Regions from separate parts of the Mesorhizobium sp. M0208 genome, predicted to be linked through region 1. Evidence: riboswitches for the same ligand, from Rfam matches in the RefSeq annotation. Region 1 holds a riboswitch; each other region holds the start of a gene.

Region 1 (5,578 bases):
GACGAAGGCCGACATCGTCAGCGAGGGGGCAAAGTACGCCACGCCGTTCGAGGCGACGTGGTCCTGCTACAAGGGCGGCGCACGTCATTGCGGTCGCTGCGGGACATGCGTCGAACGGCGCGAAGCATTCGATCTGGCCGGCATTGCCGACCCGACAGACTATGAGGACGCGGACTTCTGGCTCCACGCTCTCCAGACAAGGAGCGCGTGATGTTCCGCATTACCAAAGAGTTCCACTTCTCGGCCTCGCATCAGCTCGGCTCCTTGCCACCCGATCATCAGTGCGCGCGTCTACACGGCCACAACTACATCGTCGTGGTGGAGCTTTCAGGTGGCGAACTGGACGAACATGGCTTTGTGCGCGACTACCAAGACCTGGCGGCGCTCAAGCACTACATCGACGAGACGTTCGACCATCGCCATCTTAACGACGTCCTGGGGCATGACCGTGTCACGGCGGAATGTCTGGCCAGGCACTTCCACGACTGGTGCAAGGTGCGGCTACCACAAACCTCCGCCGTGCGGGTGAGCGAGACGCCGAAAACCTGGGCGGAATACCGGCCATGACTTGCGCAATGCATCCCGGAATTCGGGTGAGCGAGATTTTTGGGCCGACCATTCAGGGCGAAGGCATGCTGATCGGCTTGCCGACGGTGTTCGTAAGAACGGGCGGGTGCGATTATCGCTGTTCCTGGTGCGACAGCCTGCATGCGGTGGACAGTCGCTTCCGCCATGATTGGGAGATGATGTCTGCCGACGCGGTGTGGCAAAAGGTCATTGCGCTTTCCGGCGGCCAGCCCGTGATGGTGTCGCTGTCGGGCGGCAATCCGGCTATCCAGCCGCTTGGCCCGCTGATCGACCGCGGGCATGGCGAGGGCTACCGTTTTGCATTGGAAACCCAAGGCTCGGTGCCGAAGCAATGGTTCGCTAATCTCGACGTGCTGGTGCTCAGCCCCAAGCCGCCCTCAATGTGAAATGACGACAGATTGGGCCGCGTTCGACACCTGCGTCGAGGCGGCGCGGGACAAGCCACAGATGGCGCTCAAGCTCGTTGTCTTCGATGACGATGACTATGCCTATGCCAAAGACGCCGCGGCGCGCTATCCGCAATTACCCGTCTATCTGCAGCCCGGCAATCACACGCCGCCGCGTCCCGGTGACGAAGACGCGTTGATCGACATGGCCGGGGTGATGAAGCGCATGGAATGGCTGGTCGAAAAGGTGACCCGCGACAGGTGGTTCGAGGCGCGTGTACTGCCGCAGCTTCATGTTCTGCTGTGGGGAAACAAACGGGGCGTCTAGTCCACGCGGAAGGATTGCCGATGACGAGCAAGATAGATATCTAAAGCAATCTCATCAATTGGGCGATAGCAACGTCGGTTCGGCAAGCCCGAAAATGCCGTGCTGAAAAGGTTTCGAATCCGCATGATGGCTCCCCTATCGTGATGCGACTTGCTCTGGTTTGAGTGGTCGCCGATCACCGCCGCGGGCCGAAATGCAGCTTGACAAAATAGCGCTAGCCCGTTCAATTCGGCGCATTCACCAGGGGAGTCCCGGCAAGGGGCTGAGATACTGCTGGCTTTCGCGGCGCAGTGACCCGTTGAACCTGATCCAGTTCATACTGGCGTAGGGACGGTGCAAGCGCTTTGCGGGAGTTCACGCCCGTAGTCCTGTTTCGGCAGGTCGACCGAAGCGTCTTTTCATCCTTCCGGCACAGAACTGGGTCTCCAATGCATGAGCAAAGGAGCCTCAAGATGAATGCCCTCACCCCCGCCGTGTCGACGGGACCACTGCCCGCCTCACGGAAAATCCACAAGTCCGGCGTCCTCCATCCGCACATCAAGGTGCCGATGCGCGAAATCTCCGTCCACCCGACGGCCGGCGAACCGCCCGTCATCGTCTACGATCCGTCCGGCCCCTATACGGACCCGACTGCCGAAACCAGCATCGAAAAGGGTCTTGCCCGGCTTCGCCACGAATGGATTACGGCGCGGGGCGATGTCGAAGCCTATGACGGCCGCCATGTCCGGCCGGAAGACAATGGATTCGCGGCGGGCGAGCGCCTGACCCCGGAATTTCCGATCCGCAACCGGCCGCTTAGAGCCAAGGCCGGCAAGGCGGTGACACAGTTTGCCTATGCGCGCGCCGGCATCATCACACCCGAAATGGAGTTCGTCGCCATCCGCGAGAACCTCGGCCGCGAGATCGCCCGCGGCAAGCTGCCGCGCGACGGTGAAGCCTTCGGCGCATCGATACCAGATTTTGTCACGCCCGAATTCGTGCGCGAGGAGGTGGCGCGCGGGCGGGCAATCATTCCCGCCAACATCAACCACCCAGAGAGTGAACCGATGATCATCGGCCGCAATTTCCTGGTCAAGATCAATGCCAATATCGGCAATTCGGCAGTCACCTCCTCGATGGCCGAAGAGGTCGAAAAGATGGTCTGGGCGATTCGCTGGGGCGCCGACACGGTGATGGACCTGTCGACCGGCCGCAACATCCACAACATCCGCGACTGGATCGTGCGCAATTCACCGGTGCCGATCGGCACGGTGCCGCTTTACCAGGCGCTCGAGAAGGTCGGTGGCATCGCCGAGGACCTGACCTGGGAGGTGTACCGCGACACGCTGATCGAACAGGCCGAACAGGGCGTCGACTATTTCACCATCCACGCCGGCGTGCGGCTGCACTACATCTCGCTGACGGTCGACAGGGTCACGGGCATCGTCTCTCGCGGTGGGTCGATCATGGCCAAATGGTGCCTGCACCATCACCGGGAAAGCTTCCTCTATGAGCATTTCGCGGAGATCTGCGACATCTGCCGCGCCTATGATGTGTCCTTCTCGCTCGGCGACGGCCTTCGTCCCGGCTCGATCGCCGATGCCAACGACGCGGCGCAATTCGCCGAATTGGAAACGCTCGGCGAGCTGACGAAGATCGCCTGGGCGAAGGATTGCCAGGTGATGATCGAGGGGCCAGGCCACGTGCCGATGCACAAGATCAAGGCGAATATGGACAAGCAGCTTGCCGTCTGCGGCGAGGCGCCGTTCTATACGCTTGGACCGCTGACGACCGACATCGCGCCGGGCTATGACCACATCACCTCGGGCATCGGCGCCGCCATGATCGGCTGGTTCGGCACCGCAATGCTCTGCTACGTCACGCCCAAGGAGCATCTCGGCCTTCCCGATCGCAACGACGTCAAGATTGGCGTGATCACCTACAAGATAGCCGCCCATGCCGCCGATCTGGCGAAGGGCCATCCGGCAGCAAAGGTCAGGGATGATGCCCTTTCCCGCGCGCGCTTCGAGTTCCGCTGGGAGGACCAGTTCAACCTGTCGCTCGACCCTGAAACCGCGCGCTCCTTCCACGACCAGACCTTGCCCAAGGAGGCGCACAAGGTGGCACATTTCTGCTCGATGTGCGGGCCGAAATTCTGCTCGATGCGTATCTCCCACGACATCCGCGCCGAGGCACAGAAAGAGGGCATGGCGGCGATGGCGGCCAAATACCGCGAGGGTGGCGATCTCTATATGCCGGCTGACGAGACCGGCCTACCGCGTGCGCCAGAGGTGCCAGAGCCGTCATGAGGGTGCTCGTCAAAGGGGCCGGCGTCGCCGGGCTCACCGCGGCCTTCGAACTCGCCACTCGCGGCGTGCCAGTGACCGTTACTGAGACCAGGCAGACTCTTGGCCGCAATGCATCGTGGTTCGCCGGCGGCATGCTGGCGCCATGGTGCGAGCGTGAAAGCGCCGAGCAGCCGGTGCTGGATCTCGGACGCGACGCCGTCGACTGGTGGGATGCGGTGCTGCCCGGCCAGGTGACGCGGGCCGGAACGCTGGTCGTGGCCGCGCCGCGCGATGCGGGCGAGCTCGACCGGTTCGCCAGCCGCACGTCAGGGCATCGGCGTGTCGGTGAAGACGAGATTGCGATCCTGGAGCCCGACCTCGCCGGCCGCTTCCGGCGCGGACTGCTGTTTCCCGATGAGGCTCATCTCGACCCGCGCCAGGCGATGGCAGCACTGCATGACAAGCTTGCAGCCATGGGTGTCGAATTCCACTTCGGCTGCGGCGCCCGGCATCGTTCCGGTTTCGATCGTCGGATCGACTGCACAGGAATGGCAGCAGCCGATGACAGGCTGCGCGGCGTTCGCGGCGAAATGCTCATCCTGCGCACCCCTGATACCTCGCTGTCGCGCCCCGTCAGGCTGCTGCATCCGCGCTTTCCACTCTATGCAGTGCCGCGCACCGACCACCGTTTCATGATTGGTGCGACGATGATTGAAAGCCAGTCCGCCGGACCAATCACGGCGCGCTCCATGATGGAGCTTCTGGGTACCGCCTATGCCCTCCACCCCGCCTTTGGCGAGGCCGAGATCGTTGAAACCGGTGTCGGCGTCCGCCCAGCCTTTCCCGACAATTTGCCGCGCGTCGAAACCAAGGGTGAAATCATCGCGATCAACGGGCTCTATCGTCACGGTTTTCTCCTGGCTCCCGCCATGGCGCGCCAGGCTGCCGACCTGGTTTTCAGTCAAGACAGAACCAAGGAGCTTGCTCATGAAACTGATGGTCAACGGCGAAGCGCATGAGGTTGCCGCCACCACGCTGGAGGCGCTGCTTGCCGCGCTTGACTATGAGGACGATTGGCTGGCGACGGCCGTCAACAATGACCTCGTGCACAAAGCCAAGCGGGCGGAATTCCAGTTGAACGACGGCGACCGGATTGAAATCCTCTCGCCCATGCAGGGCGGCTAGGCCATGATCGAGCTTTATGAAGCCGAGCTTCCGTCGCGCCTGCTTCTTGGCACGGCTCAATATCCTTCGCCGGCCATCCTTGCCTATGCAGTCAGGGCTTCGGGCACGGCGGTGGTGACCGTCTCGTTGCGCCGTGAAATGGCAGGCGGCAGGGCTGGCGAAAAATTCTGGTCGTTGATCCGCTCGTTGGGCGTCAGAATCCTGCCAAACACTGCTGGCTGCCACTCCGTCAAGGAAGCGGTCACGACCGCACAAATGGCGCGCGAAGTCTTCGGCACGAGCTGGATCAAGCTCGAAGTGATCGGCAACCACGACACACTGCAGCCGGATGTGTTCGGCCTGGTCGAGGCCGCCCGCATCCTGTGCGAGGACGGTTTTGATGTATTTCCCTATACCACCGATGACCTTGTTGTCGCCGAGCGGCTGCTAGCGGCGGGCTGCAAGGTCTTGATGCCGTGGTGCGCACCGATCGGCTCCGCCCTCGGGCCGATCAATATTCCGGCGCTGCGCTCGATGCGCACACATTTCCCCGGCGTCGCGCTGATTGTGGATGCAGGCCTCGGACGGCCGTCGCACGCGGCAACCGTCATGGAACTCGGCTTTGACGCCGTGCTGCTAAACACGGCGGTCGCCAAGGCGGCCGATCCGGCCGGCATGGCGCGTGCGTTCGGCAAGGCAGTCGATGCCGGTCGTGAGGCTTTCACCTCGGGAATGCTCGAACCGCGCGAAGTCGCCGTGCCATCGACACCGACGATCGGCAAGGCAGTTTTTTCATGAAGCTCGATCCCTTCTACCTGATCGTCGACAGCGCCGCCTGGATCGAA
Region 2 (5,578 bases), on a different contig from region 1:
TCGGCACGCGGCACCGCATAAAGCGGAAAGCGCGGATGCAGCAGCCTGACCGGGCGCGACAGCGAGATATCAGGCGTGCGCAGGAGCAGCATTTCGCCGCGAACGCCGCGCAGCCTGTCATCGGCTGCTGCGATTCCAGTGCAGTCGATCTGCCGATCGAAACCGGAAAAGTGCCGGGCGTCGGCGCCGAAGCGGAATTCGACGCCCATGGCCGCGAGCTTGTCGTGAAGTGCTACCATCGCCTGGCGCGGGTCGAGATGAGCCTCATCGGGGAAGAGCAATCCGCGCCAGAAGCGGCCGGCGAGGTCGGGTTCCAGGAGCGAAATTTCATCTTCGGCGACCCGCCGATATCCCGACGTGCGGCTGGCGAACCGGTCGAGCTCGCCAGTATCACGCAGCGCGGCCACGACCAACGTTCCGGCACGTATCACCTGACCCGGTAGCACCGCATCCCACCAGTCGGCGGCGTCGCGTCCGAGATCCAGCACCGGCTGCTCGGCGCTTTCACGCTCGCACCATGGCGCGAGCATACCACCGGCGAACCACGACGCATTGCCCTCGATGGCAGGCCTTGTCTCGGCAACGGTGGTCGCCGCGCCGCGTGCGGCGAGCTCGAAGGCGGCGGTGAGGCCGGCAACGCCGGCCCCTTTGACCAGCACCCTCATGATGGCGCACGCGCCTGTGGCATGGCCGGTGCGCCGGTCTCGTCAGCCGGTATGTAGAGATTGCCGCCCTCGCGGTATTTCGCCGCCATCGCCGCCATGCCCTCCTTCTGCGCCTCGGCGCGGATGTCGTGGGAGATACGCATCGAGCAGAATTTCGGCCCGCACATCGAGCAGAAATGCGCCAGCTTGTACGCCTCCTTCGGCAACGTCTCGTCGTGGAAGGAACGCGCGGTTTCGGGGTCGAGCGACAGGTTGAACTGGTCCTCCCAGCGGAATTCGAAGCGCGCGCGGGAAAGGGCATCATCCCTGACTTTCGCCGCCGGATGACCTTTTGCCAGGTCGGCGGCATGGGCGGCTATCTTGTAGGTGATGACGCCCGTCTTGACGTCGTTGCGATCGGGAAGGCCGAGATGCTCCTTGGGCGTGACGTAGCAGAGCATGGCGGTGCCGAACCAACCGATCATCGCCGCGCCGATGCCGGAGGTGATGTGGTCGTAGCCCGGCGCGATGTCGGTCGTCAGCGGCCCAAGCGTATAGAACGGCGCCTCGCCGCAGACGGCGAGCTGCTTGTCCATGTTCTCCTTGATCTTGTGCATCGGCACGTGGCCGGGGCCTTCGATCATTACCTGGCAATCCTTCGCCCAGGCGATCTGTGTCAGCTCGCCGAGCGTCTCCAGCTCGGCGAATTGTGCTGCGTCATTGGCGTCGGCGATCGAGCCGGGACGAAGGCCGTCGCCCAGCGAAAAGGACACGTCATAGCCGCGGCAAATGTCGCAGATCTCGGCGAAATGTTCGTAGAGGAAGCTTTCCCGGTGATGATGCAGGCACCATTTGGCCATGATCGAGCCACCGCGCGAGACGATGCCAGTGACCCGGTCAACGGTCAGCGGGATGTAGTGCAGCCGCACGCCCGCATGGATGGTGAAATAGTCGACGCCCTGTTCGGCCTGCTCGATCAGCGTGTCGCGGTAGACCTCCCAGGTCAGATCCTCGGCAATGCCGCCAACCTTCTCGAGCGCCTGGTAGAGCGGCACCGTGCCGATCGGCACCGGCGAGTTGCGCAGGATCCAGTCGCGGATGTTGTGGATGTTGCGGCCGGTCGACAGGTCCATCACCGTATCGGCGCCCCAGCGGATCGCCCACACCATCTTTTCGACCTCTTCGGCCATGGACGAGGTGACGGCGGAGTTACCGATATTGGCGTTGATCTTGACCAGGAAATTGCGACCGATGATCATCGGCTCGCTCTCGGGATGGTTGATGTTGGCGGGAATGATTGCGCGTCCGCGCGCCACCTCCTCTCGGACGAATTCCGGCGTCACGAAATCGGGCAGCGTCGCGCCGAAAGCCTCGCCGTCACGCTCAAGCTTGCCATGCAGGATCTCACGACCAAGGTTCTCGCGGATGGCGACGAACTCCATTTCGGGCGTGATGATGCCGGCGCGCGCATAGGCAAGCTGTGTCACCGCCTTGCCGGCCCTGGCCCTGAGTGGCCGGTTGCGAATGGGAAATTCTGGCGTCAGGCGTTCGCCCGTAGCGAACCCGTTGTCCTCCGGCCGGACATGGCGCCCGTCACAGGCCTCGACATCACCGCGCGCCAAAATCCATTCGTGGCGAAGCCGGGCTAGGCCTTTTTCGATGCTGGTTTCGACAGCCGGGTGGGTATAGGGGCCGGACGGATCGTAGACGGTGACGGGCGGCTCGCCGGCCGTCGGATGGACGGAGACTTCGCGCATCGGCACCCTAATCTGTGGGTGGATGGTGCCGGGCTTGTGAATTTTCCGTGAGGCAGGCAGCGGTCCCGTTGAGACGGCTGGGGTGAGGGCATTCATCTTGAGGCTCCTTTGCTCATGCATTGGAGACCCAGTTCTGTGCCGGAAGGATGAAAAGACGCTTTGGTTGACCTGCCGAAACAGGACCTCGGGCGTAAACTCCCGCAAAGCGCTTGCACCGTCCCTACGCCAGTATGAACTGGATCAGGTTCAACGGGTCACTGCGCCGCGAAAGCCAGCAGTATCTCAGCCCCTTGCCGGGACCCCCCTGGTGAATGCCTCAGGTTGAACGGGCCGGCATCGATTTGTCAAGCGCATTTGGGCCGAGGCCGTGATCGGCGGTCGGTCAGACCGTGCGGAAAAAACTCGACAAACCAAGAGTTGTGATGAAGGCCGGGATAAGGATCGCAACCGTGGGCTTGAAGATCCTTGTGAAGGTTACGCCTTCACTTGCCACCAAAGGTTTGCGCGTAGATGGCCTCGATTCTCCCTGCCTCCTCATTGGTCAGCGCGGCGAATTCCTTTTCGCGTGCGCGATTGGACAGATGGCCACCATTCTGGTGAAGGAAACGGAAGAGCAGGTCCGTCAGCCGCTCGGGCATGTCGATAGAGGCGTCCACCTGCCGCCGAAATTGGTCATAGCGCTGCAAAAAAGCGGTTTCCTCCGGAAGGTCCCGTTCGATCGTCCGCTGAACGCAGGCATAGAGGAATTCGGCGTGTGGGGTTGCATCGAAGAAACGGTAGAAATCACCGGTGTCATTCAGAACCCGGACGTTGAATTCGGGCGTCGGTTCCCATTCAACCAACGGCAGAAGGCGTTGCGAATAGCTCTCGAGCACGCCCCTGTACTCGTTGATCTTGTCCTGGATCGCCGCTGAGACGGGAAAGACCACTCCCGGCGGATTGAAACCGTGCATGGCAAGAACGTGGTGGATTAGGTAGCGGTGAATGCGGCCGTTTCCGTCCTCGAACGGGTGGATGTAGACAAAGCCGAAGGCGAGAATTGCGGCGGCTATAACTGCATCAAGGTTTTGCGCCGCGCCTTGATCGAAGGCCACCATTCCATCAATTAGCTGCGGCAGGTCCTCGGGCCGAGCGCTGATGTGATCGGGCAGGGGCATGCGGTTGTCTCGGTCATGCCCACCGACGAATCCTCCTTCTTTTCGGAAGCCCAGTCTGACGAAACGGGCGTCGCCGAGTACAATTCTTTGCAGACGCAGCAGCTCATCGCGATCTATTGGCCGGCCGCCGGCTTCGCCGATCGCGCGGCCCCAGCGTTGGATGCGATCTTGCGGCGGCCGCTCGCCCTCGATCGCGTAACTTGATCGCGAGTCTTTGAGCAAAAGAAAGGCGGCGGTCCGAGCAAGGACGTCGCGCGGCACGTCCGCTACGATTGCCTCCGCGCGCCTCGATAGTCCGAGGCCGATGAATTTTTCGAGAATCTTGGTGCGGAACACCAGAGGGCAGAACTCACGCGTGCCGGGGAGATTGTCCCTTACACGGTAGCGCGAAGCGGTCTTCTCGTGTCCGGGCCACTGCAGCTCAGGATCGACAACCGGAACGTATCTTCCGGCATCCGCGTCCGGCAGATCGATACGCGCGCCCCTCAGCCATTCATATAAAAACCAGATGCGGCGGGCATAACTGCCGGTCCGACTTTCACGGACCAGCGCCTCGATCGGCGCGGGACCGGTCACTTGGAACAGCCGCTTGAGGACGGCAAGGTCCAGTCCCTCGTACTTGAGCGCGAAGGTCAGGTGACCTTCGAGGGTAGGATTTGGGGCATGGCGGGGAGTCATGATCCGCCAGCCATCCCGTTCGGTAATGCGATGATGCTCGCCAGTAGCGAACAACGTGCGGGGCAAGGGCACGGCGAGCCTGTAGGCTCCTATCAGGGCGCTGTACCCGGCCGGGGTGGCCCTTTCAGGAAGGCGGATTTCCTGAAAAACAGTAACAGGACCTGAAAATTGGTGCTGTTGCGCCGCAGGCATGAAAAGCGAATCCTTTTATCGAATTTTGGTCAGTTCCGCCGAAACTATGAAAAATGATCCTATTCCATGAAAATTGATGCCACAAGGCCACTTTTTCCGAAAAACGATTCTAACACATTGCTGAAGTCGACAAAGTAACAATTCCGCCATCGGCTGATATTTGCACCAGTGGCAAAGCGGATGACGCGCACACCCGTGGCATTGATGGCTTCGGCGAAGAAATGATGGGTGGTGTCGGCTTCGAAGCCGAATGTCTCTCCCGCCAGATGGAAGACGCTTATCTGCCTGCGACCGTCCGCAAGCAGGCGGTAAATACGGACGCCGCCAAACTCGACCTGATAGAAGGCTCCGGCCTTTTCACCTTGGGCATAGATCTCCGAACCGGAGGGAAAGAAGCTGACCGGCTGTAGCGGTGTCGGATCGAACGCGGGCAGGCAGGCTCGACTGCAAAGAGTGTGACGGCAGCGAAATTCTGGAGGTCGATTGGGCGTGCATGGCTGTTTTCCCGGTTGGTCCGTGACACGGCAATCGCGCGAATCCGCAGGCCGCGAAATTCGGTTATGTCCCTACGGGAAATTACCTAGCGCAGAGGCGCTAGCGGTCTGGCCCAGTGCTGCACAGGATCGTCAGGCCGTTGGGAGCAATGCAGAACGGTTTTCGGGGTACCATGCACGATCCGGGAGAGAAGAGGGCGCCGGATTGACACCATCCAAATACACCGACCGATCCTATCGCTCAGGGAAATTGAGGCGCCGACCTCAACCAGGAATGCTGCAATCTTTTTGCCATCACAAAAGCCATGCCATCCACACTCCCCATCTGAGTCGGTCAGTGGTGCATCTTTGGCCTGCTACCCCGACACGATCGAGACCGTGCTTTCCGGCGACCAACGCAGCACGACATCCTGACCTTCCGCCAGCTTGTCAGCACCGGTGTTCTGCACGATGACTTTCAGCATCTGTCCGCCACGTTCGACGAAGTAGGTGCTGCTATTGCCGGCAAAGATGCGTTTCGACACTTCCCCCCGCAGCACGTTCGCATTGGCCGTATCCGAAGCCGCAGCATCGGTGAAGATGCGGATCCGTTCGGGCCGTACGGCGCAACTGGCCTTTGCACCAGGGGCAAGGTTGGCGCCAGATCCAGCGAAAAT
Region 3 (5,578 bases), on a different contig from region 1:
CAACTCCAGCGTCTCCATATCGAGGTCGTTGGTCGGCTCGTCGAGCACAAGCAGGTTTGCCGGCCGCGCCAAAACGCGGGCGAGAATCAGCCGTGCCCGCTCGCCGCCCGAAAGCTCGCGCACCGGCGTGCGCGCCTGTTCCGGCTTGAACAGGAAGTCTTTCATGTAAGAGACGACGTGGCGCTGTTCGCCATTGATGACCAGGTTCTCGCCGCGACCGTCGGTGAGATACTGCGCCAGTGTCTCCTGTGGATCGACGGCCTCGCGCTTCTGGTCGAGCGTGGCGATCTCCAGATTGGTGCCGAGCCGCACCGTGCCTGCGTCCGGCTTCAATTCGCCGGTCAGCATCTTCAACAGCGTCGTCTTGCCAGCGCCGTTCGGCCCGACCAAGCCAACGCGATCGCCGCGCTGGATGCGGGTCGAAAATCCCTTGACCACGATCAGATCGCCAAAGCTCTTCTCGATGTTCCTGGCCTCTATCACCAGCTTGCCGGATTCGGCGGCGTCGCTGGCTGTCATCGTCGCCGCACCCTCGGCGCCGCGATGACCGCGAAAGCGCTGGCGCATGGTCTGCAACTCACCGAGCCGGCGCATGTTGCGCTTGCGCCGCGCTGTCACGCCATAGCGCAGCCAGTGCTCCTCGCGGACGATCTGGCGACCGAGCTTGTGCTGCTCGCGCTCTTCCTCCTCCAGCACCGTGTCGCGCCATTGCTCGAAATAGCCAAAGCCCTTGTCGAGACGGCGGGTCTGCCCGCGGTCGAGCCAGATTGTGGCGCGTGACACGCGCTCGAGAAAACGGCGGTCATGCGAGATGACGACCAGTGCCGAGGAGGTGCGGGCAAGCTCCTCCTCCAGCCATTCGATGACCGACAGGTCAAGATGGTTTGTCGGCTCATCGAGGAGGAGAATGTCGGGCTCCGGCGCCATGACGCGGGCGAGTGCCGCACGCCTCGCCTCGCCGCCGGAGAGGTCGTTCGGCCGTTCTTCGCCGGTCAGGCCGAGATGCTCCATCAGATAGGTGGCGCGATAGGGATCGTCGGCGGGCCCGAGCCCCGCCTCGACATAGGCGCGGACGGTCGCAAAACCTTCCATGTCGGGCATTTGCGGCAAGTAGCGCACGGTTGCCGAAGGCTGGCGGAAGACTTCGCCGTCCTGCGGCTCGATCAGCCCGGCGGCGATCTTGAGGAGCGTCGACTTGCCCGAACCGTTTCGGCCGACCAAGGCGATCTTGTCGCCAGCTGAGGCCGTCAGGGCGGCACCGTCGAGCAGCGGCGTGCCGCCAAAGGTCAGCTTTATCCCATCGAGATTGAGAAGCGGCGGTGCCATGTCAGCTTTCAGGTAAGGGAAAAGGATGCGCGAGCAGCAGCGCGCGGCCGCTGGCCAGCGCGATTTCCAACCGGCCCCTGACCTCGTTGGAAATGGTCAGCGACGAGCCGAACGCAACCTCGACATGGTCGAGCGGCCATTTGGCACCGGTGACGCTCAGGCCGGCGAGATCGGAGAAGCCGAGCACCGAAAACAGCGTGCCGTCGGCATAGTCGAAGCCAGTCTTTCCGGGCAGCAAGGGAATGCCTTCCTGTGCGCCGCTGGTCAAAAGCACGTCCGTCCCGCCTTCCGCCAGCCGGACGCTCAGCGCCAGATGCAGGAAGATGTGGTCGGTGCGTTTGCCGCCGAAAGCGCCTGCGAGCACAAGGCTGGTCGCACCGCGTTCGAGTGCGGCGGCGATAGCGAGTTCACCGTCGGTCTTGTCCTTTTCGGCGGGAAACACCTGCCGTGGCACGGCGGCCAGATCCTCCGGCAACTCGGCAGGTACGGAATCGAAATCGCCGACCCAGAGTTCCGGCCTCAGGCCCAGCATACGGGCATGGCCGATGCCGGCATCGGCAGCGATGACGCGCGAGCCTTCGACCTGGCGGTCGAGCAGCGGCGTGCGGATGAGATCGCCGCCAAGCAGGATGGTGAATTTGCTCATATCTCGTGGCCCTTACCAGCCCTGCCCCAGAAACGGAAGAATGAAACGGAAGATGAAACGGCAGACGAAACGGAAGGCTGGGCTTTGGATGCCCGGCAAACTTCCGCTTGCGCGGCACTTCGGCCGGGCCTATGTGTCGAAACGCTCTAACGGGGTGCCGGACGCGATCTTCGCGGACCGGCTGAGAGGCAAGACTGCCAACCCGCTGAACCTGATCCGGTTTGTACCGGCGGAGGGATTAGACGCTTCGGACAGCCCGGCGCCTCAATTCCTTTCAATGCGAACGAAGGAGGCGCCGATGCGCAGTTTTTTCCACTCTCTTGTCCCGATTGTCCTGCTTGCGGCATCCGCGCTCGCCCTGCCAGGGCAGGCATCGGCACAGGATAGACTGACCGTCTATACCTATGAAAGCTTCACCGCCGATTGGGGTCCGGGACCGGCGGTGAAGAAGGCCTTCGAGGCCGAGTGCAGCTGCGTCGTCGAATTCGTCTCGGTCGCTGACGGCGTGGCGCTGCTCAACCGTGTGAAGCTGGAAGGGGCCGCCACCAAGGCCGATATCGTGCTTGGCCTCGATACCAATTTAACCGCCGACGCCAAGGCAACCGGCCTGTTTTCGCCGCATGGCGCCATATCGGATGTCAGCGTGCCGGGCGGCTGGCGCGACGATACTTTCGTGCCGTTCGACTATGGCTATTTCGCCGTCGTCTACGATACCGAAAAACTGAAGAACCCGCCGAAGAGCCTCAGGGAATTGGTCGAGGGCGATGCCGGAGAGAAGATCGTCATCCAGGACCCGCGCACCTCGACGCCGGGCCTTGGCCTGCTGTTGTGGGTCAAGTCGGTCTATGGCGACAAGGCGCCCGAAGCCTGGGCCAAGCTCAAGGCAAAGGTGCTGACGGTGACGCCAGGCTGGAGCGAGGCCTACGGCCTGTTCACCAAGGGCGAGGCGCCGATGGTGCTGTCGTATACCACGTCGCCGGCCTACCACATGGTCGCCGAAAACACCGAGCGCTACCAGGCGGCGTCCTTCGAGGAAGGCGAATACCTGCAGATCGAAGTTGCGGGGATCACCACCAAGGGCGCGAAGAACCCGCTGGCGGAAAAGTTCATCGCCTTCATGACCGGACCGAAATTCCAGGATGTCATTCCCGAAACCAACTGGATGTTCCCGGCCGGCAAGACCGACAAGCCGCTCAATCCGGCGTTCGACAAGCTTGTCAAACCGACCAAAACCTTGCTGTTCAGCCCGGAGGAAGTCGCGGCCCACCGCAAGGCCTGGGTCGATGAGTGGCTTGCGGCGATGAGCAAGTAGCTTTGGCCGATTGATCGAAGATGATCGCTCTACGGCGCCCCCCTCTGTCCTGCCGGACATCTCCCCCACAAGGGGGGAGATCGGACGGCACGGCGGCTTTCGCCAGTCGCCGATGTTGCTGGAATGAGCGGAGCGCTGAAACTGCCAATCTCACCCCTTGTGGGGGAGATGTCCGGCAGGACAGAGGGGGGCGCGAAGGAACGCAATCCTCACTAAGAATCTCGAATCTGGTAGTCTAGCGTGCAACGCGCACCATCATCTGACTCCCGCGTCAACGCCGGCATCGTCGCGCTCGCCGCCATCGCGTTGCTGATCGGCGGTGCATTCACCGGGCTCGTCGTCGAAGCCACGCGCGACCCGTCCGGTGTTGTCTCCGCCTTCGATTCGTATCTCTTGCGTATCGTCCGTTTCACGCTCTGGCAGGCTCTGTTGTCGACCCTGCTCTCCGTCGCGCCAGCGCTGTTCGTCGCGCGTGCCCTGTCGCGGCATCCACAGTTTTTCGGGCGAGGCTTTATCCTGCAGCTTTTCGCCGTGCCACTGGCGCTGCCGGCCATTGTTGCCGCACTCGGTGTCTTGGCACTCTATGGCCGCGCCGGCTATTTTGCCGGCACGCTGGGCGCGCTAGGCGGCCAGAGCTGGCCCGGCATCTATGGCCTGTCGGGCATACTCGTCGCCCATGTCTTCTTCAACCTGCCGCTGGCGACGCGGCTGTTCCTGGAGGCGTTGCAGATCGTGCCGGCCGACCAATGGCGGCTGGCGAGCCAGCTTGGCATGGGTGCTGCGCCGGCCTTCCGGCTGATCGAATGGCCGCCGCTGCGTGCGGCCTTGCCGGGCGTTGCCGGGCTCGTTTTCATGCTGTGCATCACCTCCTTCACCATCGTGCTTACGCTCGGCGGCGGACCCAGCGCGACGACGCTGGAGGTTGCCATCTACCAGGCGCTGCGTTTCGACTTCGACCCGGCGCGGGCTGTGACGCTGACCCTGCTGCAGATTGCCCTGACCTTCGTGGTCGTGCTGGCCTTGACGCGGCTTGGCGCCAATATGACCGGCGACGCCAATCTGCCGGTGGCGCCGCGCCGGTATTTTTTAGCCGGTGCGGCCGAGACCGTGCTGAACGCGCTGGTGATCGGGCTGGCACTGCTATTTGTCGCCGGGCCGATGGCGGCCACGCTGGCGGCCGGGCTTGGCGCCGATCTCGGCCGCCTTGCCGGCGAGAGCGCGGTGCGGCAAGCGACGGCGACCAGTGCCGTGCTGTCCGTCTTATCGGCGCTGCTCTCCCTGGCGCTGTCGCTGTCGCTGGTCATGGCGCGCCGGGCGCTGGCGCTCACCCGGCGGACAGGCCGGCGGACGGTGCTCGAGCATCTGGCCGACACCGGTGCGGGGTTCGTCCTGGTGGTGCCGCCCATCGTCATCGGCGCCGGCTGGTTCCTGCTCCTGCGCACCGTCAGCGATGTCTTTGCGATCGCCCCTGTCATGGTCGTTGCGGTCAATGCGGTGATGGCGATGCCGTTCGCCATCCGCGCCATCCGCCCTGCCTATGACGCGGCGAGCGAACGCCACGAACGGCTTTGCGCACAGCTTGGCATCTCGGGCTGGAACCGGTTGCGGCTGGTCGACTGGCCGTCGCTGCGGCGGCCGCTCGCCACCGGCTTCGCTTTCGCCATGGCGCTGTCGCTCGGCGATCTTGGCGTCATTGCGCTGTTCGGCAGCGATTCCGTGCAAACCTTGCCCTACCTGCTGCTGGCCCGCATGGGCAGTTACCGCACCGAGGATGCGGCCGGGCTGGCGCTGGTGCTCGGCCTTGTCTGCCTGGCGCTGGTGCTGACCGCGGACTGGATGGGAAGGAGGGAGAAATCATGATGCCGATCAGCCCGGAACGGTCCATTTCGGTGGAAAAAGGCGCGGCCGTGCGGCTCGATAATGTCTCGTTCAGCTATGGTGAAACGCCGCTTATATTCGATGTCGATTTCCCGGCGTCGGAAATCACCGCCATCATGGGGCCGAGCGGTTCGGGAAAGTCGACACTGCTCAATCTGGTGGCCGGTTTCGAAGCGCCACGGTCAGGCCGCGTGCTCATCGGCGGCGCCGACGTCAGCACTGCGCCGCCATCAGCGCGGCCGGTATCGATGGTGTTCCAGGAAAACAACCTGTTTGCCCATCTGTCCCTCGAGCAGAATGTCGGGCTCGGCCGCTCGCCTTCGCTCAGGCTGAGCGAGGCTGACCGCGCCGCAATCGCCGCAGCGCTGAAGCGCGTCGGCCTTGCCGGCAAGGAAAGCCGACTGCCGCGCGAACTC

The links. A riboswitch is a leader RNA that binds a small molecule or an ion and turns the genes downstream of it on or off. The one in region 1 is predicted to bind thiamine pyrophosphate.
Region 2: another riboswitch for thiamine pyrophosphate. It lies ahead of thiC (phosphomethylpyrimidine synthase ThiC); the one in region 1 lies ahead of thiC (phosphomethylpyrimidine synthase ThiC).
Region 3: another riboswitch for thiamine pyrophosphate. It lies ahead of thiB (thiamine ABC transporter substrate binding subunit); the one in region 1 lies ahead of thiC (phosphomethylpyrimidine synthase ThiC).

What each region holds. Positions count from the first base shown of each region.
Region 1 covers NZ_JAMYSP010000015.1:49,540-55,117, reverse strand. The annotation lists gene queC (7-cyano-7-deazaguanine synthase QueC) at 1-211, shown strand, start outside; gene queD (6-carboxytetrahydropterin synthase QueD) at 211-567, shown strand; partial or broken gene queE (7-carboxy-7-deazaguanine synthase QueE) at 564-1,302, shown strand; TPP riboswitch at 1,535-1,651, shown strand; gene thiC (phosphomethylpyrimidine synthase ThiC) at 1,755-3,590, shown strand; gene thiO (glycine oxidase ThiO) at 3,587-4,588, shown strand; gene thiS (sulfur carrier protein ThiS) at 4,557-4,754, shown strand; gene NKJ17_RS16860 (thiazole synthase) at 4,758-5,531, shown strand; gene NKJ17_RS16855 (thiamine phosphate synthase) at 5,528-5,578, shown strand, end outside.
Region 2 covers NZ_JAMYSP010000011.1:192-5,769, reverse strand. The annotation lists gene thiO (glycine oxidase ThiO) at 1-665, opposite strand, end outside; gene thiC (phosphomethylpyrimidine synthase ThiC) at 662-2,497, opposite strand; TPP riboswitch at 2,601-2,717, opposite strand; gene NKJ17_RS13360 (Fic family protein) at 2,884-4,428, opposite strand; gene NKJ17_RS34035 (cyclic nucleotide-binding domain-containing protein) at 4,488-4,802, opposite strand; partial or broken gene NKJ17_RS13350 (TOBE domain-containing protein) at 5,279-5,578, opposite strand, start outside.
Region 3 covers NZ_JAMYSP010000003.1:161,745-167,322, forward strand. The annotation lists gene NKJ17_RS04570 (ABC-F family ATP-binding cassette domain-containing protein) at 1-1,326, opposite strand, end outside; gene NKJ17_RS04575 (thiamine diphosphokinase) at 1,328-1,972, opposite strand; TPP riboswitch at 2,113-2,227, shown strand; gene thiB (thiamine ABC transporter substrate binding subunit) at 2,271-3,284, shown strand; gene thiP (thiamine/thiamine pyrophosphate ABC transporter permease) at 3,525-5,144, shown strand; gene thiQ (thiamine ABC transporter ATP-binding protein) at 5,141-5,578, shown strand, end outside.